2 linked regions of the Oharaeibacter diazotrophicus genome follow. The protein of the gene in region 1 interacts with the protein of each later gene in a pairwise test. Links are inferred from orthologs where the notes say so. Each region holds a gene or a part of one and is shown in the gene's direction. Other genes may lie near its edges.

Evidence for each region. Proteins that work in one complex are often made in the same cells at the same time.
Region 2: the proteins of EDD54_RS07790 (region 1) and sufA interact in binary tests that used the Escherichia coli proteins (3 or more experiments, as listed by UniProt). The link is inferred for Oharaeibacter diazotrophicus from one-to-one orthologs.

Annotation. Positions count from the first base shown.
Region 1 is NZ_SNXY01000006.1:1,652,535-1,655,264, reverse strand. What follows is about bases 6-2,728. They hold EDD54_RS07790 (2Fe-2S iron-sulfur cluster-binding protein), read left to right. Parts: upstream 6-1,068; coding sequence 1,069-1,389; downstream 1,390-2,728. Other genes in these bases: EDD54_RS07780 (acyltransferase family protein), read left to right, coding at 2,416-2,728; EDD54_RS07785 (AraC family transcriptional regulator), read right to left, coding at 1,438-2,268; EDD54_RS07795 (Hpt domain-containing protein), read left to right, coding at 646-1,002. Outside these bases: more of EDD54_RS07780, read left to right, coding at 2,729-2,730. UniProt on the Escherichia coli protein: Ferredoxin are iron-sulfur proteins that transfer electrons in a wide variety of metabolic reactions. Although the function of this ferredoxin is unknown it is probable that it has a role as a cellular electron transfer protein.
Region 2 is NZ_SNXY01000006.1:552,831-555,634, forward strand. Bases 4-2,800 are described here. They hold sufA (Fe-S cluster assembly scaffold SufA), read left to right. Parts: upstream 4-1,110; coding sequence 1,111-1,491; downstream 1,492-2,800. Other genes in these bases: EDD54_RS02775 (cysteine desulfurase), read left to right, coding at 4-597; EDD54_RS02780 (SUF system Fe-S cluster assembly protein), read left to right, coding at 594-989; EDD54_RS02790 (EamA family transporter), read left to right, coding at 1,697-2,533; EDD54_RS02795 (AbfB domain-containing protein), read left to right, coding at 2,631-2,800. Outside these bases: more of EDD54_RS02775, read left to right, coding at 1-3; more of EDD54_RS02795, read left to right, coding at 2,801-2,804. UniProt on the Escherichia coli protein: Is able to transfer iron-sulfur clusters to apo-ferredoxin. Multiple cycles of [2Fe2S] cluster formation and transfer are observed, suggesting that IscA acts catalytically.

The DNA of each region.
Region 1 (2,730 bases):
CGGACCGACGCGGGGCGTCCGCTTCGCCGCCTTCCCGCGTCGTGGCCTCCGCCGCGGAAAGGGGCACTTCTGGATCGGGGCGGAACGGACGCCGTGTCCGTCCGCCACGACCCGAAAAACTGTGGCGCCCACCCGTGGTAATGGCACAAAGGGCCTTTCCGGACAAGAAACAGGCGGGTTCCGGCCCGGCTTCTTAACAGCCGCTTAACCCTCTTCGCAGAAGATGCGGGGTCCGTGGTCGGGCTCGCGAGCGCCGGCACCGAGGCCGTCGCCGAAACCGGCCGCGAACCCGCGGGTCGCACGACCCGTGCCGAGTTGGCACGGCCACGGCGGGACCGGCGGCGCCGGGTGGCCATCGGAACATCGGACAAATCCTTGACCATCCTGCATTTTTCGCGTCCGGACGGCCGCCGGCCGGATCGCTCGCGGTCGTGCCCGGATCGCGGTCGCCCCTGCAGACGAGGATTGCAGTTTCGGTTGATACGCAACCGGATTTCCGCAGGGTTAACCCGCATTAACCATGTTCGCAGAATGCTCGGTCCGACGCCGGCTTAAGGCGCCGGCAAGGGGCCCTCGGCAGGCTCGTCGGAACCCGCGCGGGCCGGATGGTCCGCCCCGTGCGGATTCGCCTTGGGATCCGTGACGATGCCGGGACTTGCCGTCGGAGAGGCCGAGCCGATCGACTTCGCCCACCTCGATCGCCAGACCTTCGGCGACGCCGGCCTCGCGCGCGAGGTGCTCGGCCTGTTCCTGACGCAGTCGGCGGCCCTGGTGGCGGCGATCGAGGATCCCGGCGCCGACCGTGCCGGGGCGGCCCACAAGCTGCTCGGCTCGGCGCGCGGCATCGGCGCGCCCGCGGTCGCCGCCGCGGCGGCCGAGGCGGAGCGGGCCTTCCTCGACGGATCGGTCGAGGCTGAGCGGGCCGTCGGCGCGGTCCGCCGGGCGGTCGAGACCGCGGCCGCGGCGATCCGGGAGCATCTTCGCGGCGGCGCGTCGGCTTGACGTCGGCGGCGGGGCCGCTATGACCGGAGCGACCCCGCGAGAAGTCCTGGGAACGCCGAGAAACCCATGCCCAAGATCACCTACGTCGCGCCGGACGGCGCCGAATACGCCGTCGACGCGCCCGTCGGCTCGACCGTGATGGAGAATGCCGTCAAGCACATGGTGCCCGGCATCGAGGCCGAGTGCGGCGGCGCCTGCTCCTGCGCCACCTGCCACGTCTACGTCGACGATGCCTGGACCGATCGCGTCGGCCCGCCGGAGCCGATGGAAGAGGACATGCTGGACTTCGCCTTCGACGTCCGGCCGACCTCCCGGCTGTCGTGCCAGATCAAGGTCAAGCCCGAGCTCGACGGTCTCGTCGTGCGCATTCCCGAGCGTCAGGCCTGAGCCCGTCGCGGCGGCCCGTCGTGACGGGTCGCCGCGAAGCCGCGCCCGTCAGGGCAGGGGCACGTAGATGTCGGTGAGGAGCGCCGCGGGCGGGGTGACCGCGGGCGCGTTCAGGTAGTCCTCGAACGAGGGCCGGTCGGCGGGTTCGAGGCCCGCGGCCGGCAGCGCCTCGCCGAAGATCCGCCGGTAGGTCCGGTGCAGGTCGGCGTAGGGGCCGACGTGGCGGAACACCGCGTAGCGGCCGCCGGCGATCACCACCTCCTCGGCCGGCGGGGTGACGACGACCGTGTCGTCTACCGCGAGGCAGGCGTGCGCGCGCAGGTCGGCGGCCGGCACGGTCTTCGGGTCGTCGTAGGGGATCGCGAGGACGCGCGGGCGCTCCCACGACAGGCCGGCGGCCGCGGCCCATGCGGCGAGCTGGCCGTATTTCGGGCCGATCTCCGTGTAGGGCCCCCGGTGGGGAACCGCGGCGCAACGGATCGGGGCGATGGTGCGGATGTCGAGTTCGGTCATGTCGTTCTGCTCCTGCCTGAAGGCGGATCCGGCCCTGAGCGCCCCCGGCGTGGCGCCGAAGCGACGGCGGAAGGCGCGGGTAAACGCCGCCTTCGAGCCGAAGCCGGCCCGCCGCGCCACCACCTCGATCGGCCGGTCGGTACGGGCGAGTTCGCCCGAGGCGCGATAGAGGCGCAGACGCTGCACGGTCTCGGCGACTGTCTCGCCGGCGAGCGCGGCGTAGATCCGCTGGAAGTGGAAGCGGGAGAAGCAGGCGACGTCGGCGAGACGGTCGAGCGAGAGGTCGCCGTCGAGGTTGGCGTCGATGTAGAGCGCCACCTTGGTCATGCGTCTCACGTATTCGGCCCGTGTCGTCCGTTTCGCCATGTCCGTCCGTCCTCCACGGCCGATCGAATGCCACGGCCGTCGTTGATCGGTCTTGCGGTCGTCGCCGGCCGGTGGCGCCGTCAGCGCGGGATTCATCTTTGTCGTGCAGGATGCCGCGTCGGGGCGATCATGGGGAGGGCGTCCGCCGTGCGGCTCAGGGCACTCGACGGTCTGCGCGGCACCTGTTCGGTGCTGATCGCGCTCGCCCATCTCGAGATGACCGGCTACGTCGGTTTCGGCGGCTGGCTGACGCGCGGCCACGTGCTGGTCGACGTGTTCTTCGTGCTGTCCGGTTTCGTGATCGCGCTGGTCTACGCCGACCGGCTCGGCGACGCCGCCGGCTCGGCCGCCTTCCTCGTCCGCCGGCTCGGGCGCGTCTGGCCGCTGCACGCGGCGGTGCTGACGCTGTTCGTGGGGGCCGAACTCGCCAAGATGGTCGCCGCCGCCGGCTTCGGCTACGTG
Region 2 (2,804 bases), 1.1 Mb from region 1 along the record:
CCGGTCGACGTCCGGGCGCTCGGCTGCGACTTCTACGTCTTCACCGGCCACAAGGTCTACGGCCCCACCGGCATCGGCGTGTTGTGGGCGCGGCGCGAACTGCTCGAGGCGATGCCGCCGTGGCAGGGCGGCGGCGAGATGATCCTCGAGGTCACCGAGGACTTCGTGACCTACAACGAGCCGCCGCACCGCTTCGAGGCGGGCACGCCGCCGATCGTGCAGGCGATCGGGCTCGGCGCGGCGCTCGCCTACATGGAGAGCCTCGGCCGCGAGGCCATCCTCGCCCACGAGGAGGACCTGCGCGACTACGCCATGGCCCGGCTTTCGGAGATGAACTCCATCCGCATCTTCGGCACCACGCGGGAGAAGGGCGCCATCGTCGCCTTCGAGATGAAGGGCGCGCACGCTCACGATGTCGCGACCATCATCGACCGCTCTGGCGTCGCGGTGCGCGCGGGCACACATTGTGCGATGCCGTTGCTGTCGCGCTTCGGCGTGACGTCCACCTGCCGCGCGTCCTTCGCGCTCTACAACACGAGGGCCGAGGTCGACGCGCTGGTGGCGGCGCTGCGCAAGGCCGAGACCATGTTCCGATGAGGTCCGACATGAACGAGCAGGCGACGACGGCGGAGACGACGCCGAACGCCGCGGCGGTGGCCGGATCGGCCATCCCCGCGGACGAACTGGCCCGCGTCACCGACGACATCATCCAGGCCCTGAAGACGGTCTACGACCCGGAGATCCCGGCCGACATCTACGAACTCGGCCTCGTCTACAAGATCGACATCGACGACGACCGCTTCGTCTCGATCGACATGACGCTGACCGCCCCTGGCTGCCCGGTCGCCGGCGAGATGCCGGGCTGGGTCGAGAACGCCGTCGGCGCCGTCGCCGGCATCACCGGCGTCAAGGTCTCGATGGTGTTCGATCCGCCGTGGACGCCGGACCGGATGAGCGAAGAAGCGCAGGTGGCGTTGAATTGGTATTGATGTGACGGCAGTCGGCAGTCGGGCTTCGGCAGTCGGTTGCCCCAGCGGACGGCGCGGCTGCAACCGCGTCCGACTGCCGAAGCCCGAAGCCCGACTGCCGCACCCTCCAGGAGTTCCCCACATGGCCATTGCCAGACGCAAGCTCACCGTGATGTCCGTCACCGAGGCGGCGGCGGAGCGGGTGCGCGAGATCATCGAGAACGCCGACGAACCCGTGGCGGGCGTCCGGGTCGGCGTCAAGAACGGCGGCTGCGCCGGGATGAGCTACACCATGGACCTCGCCCGCGAGGCGCCTGCGGGCGACGAGCGGATCGACGAGCACGGCGTCACCGTGTTCGTGGAGCCCAAGGCCGTGCTGTTCCTGCTCGGCACCGAGATGGACTTCGAGCGCACCACGCTGAAGACCGGCTTCGTCTTCCGCAATCCGAACCAGGTGAGTGCCTGCGGCTGCGGCGAGAGCGTGTCGCTGAAGCCGGCGGACCCCGAGGCGATCGGGGCCTGATACCGAGCCCGCGAGTTCCGACCCGTGGTCGGAGCACTGCGGGCGAGAAGCGCCCGACCCGGCGCCGGCCGAAAGGCCGAGACCGGTATGAGACGGGCGGGGCGGCGCGAGCGGCGGGCGGGCGCGAAATGCACCCGCATCCGATGGCCCCGGCGCCGTCATGGAACTGTCACGTGCGGGGGAATCCGCATAAGGTCGCGGCATCATGTCCGCTGCCGTCCTCCTCGCCGTCATCGTCGCCGCCGCGCTCCACGCCACCTGGAACGCCATCCTCAAGGCGGCCGCCGACAAGTCGTTCGGCTCGGTGCTGGTGGCGGCGACGGCGTCGGTGATCGCGGCCGTGCTGCTGCCGTTCCTGCCGCAGCCGGCGCCGGAGAGCTGGCCGTTCATCGCCGCTTCCTGCCTCTGCCAGACCGCCTATTTCACGCTGCTCGCCTTCGCCTACCGCCTCGGCGACATGAGCCAGACCTACCCGCTGATGCGCGGCACCGCGCCGCTGATCGTGGCGCTGGCGTCGGGACCGCTGGTCGGCGAGGCGCTGGCGCTCGGCGAATGGATCGGCCTCGCCACCATTTCCGCCGGGGTGATCGGCCTGTCGCTGATCGGGCGGATGAACGCCTCCGGCCGCGCCACCGTGTTCGCGCTCCTCAACGCGCTCGTCATCGCCGCCTATACCCTGATCGACGGCCTCGGCGTGCGCCGGTCCGGCGCGCCGATCGCCTACACGCTGTGGGTCGTGTTGATCCCGGCCTTTCCCTTGGTGGCCTGGGCGCTCTGGCGCCGTGGCGGCGCCTTCGTCGGCTATGCCCGCCGCAACCTCGGCCTCGGCTTCGTCGGCGGCTTCTCGACCATGACGTCCTACGGGCTGGCGCTGTGGGCGATGACCCACGCGCCGGTGGCCGTGGTGGCGGCGCTGCGCGAGACGTCGATCATCTTCGCCACCGCCATCTCCGCCTTCGTGCTCAAGGAACGGATCGGCGCCGGCAAGCTCGCCGTCACCGCGGCGATCGCCATGGGTGCCATCGTGTTGAGATTGGCGTGAAACCTTTCGACGTTAAGGTAAAAGCAAGCGTGCGATAGATAAAATCCGAATTGTTTTGTATCGAACGCTACCGATCACCCCAGTCACGGGAAGCGTCATGCGTTCATACGATCTGGTGGCCGCCGCCGCGGTGCTCGCCGGCGGCATTTCCGCCGCCCATGCCGACGTCGCGATCCCGCAGACGGCCGACCCGCTGCTCGCCAACCTCGCCATTCCCGCCGACGCCCCGCAGAAGGGGATGTGGTCGAAGGTGTCGGACTGGCCGCTGATC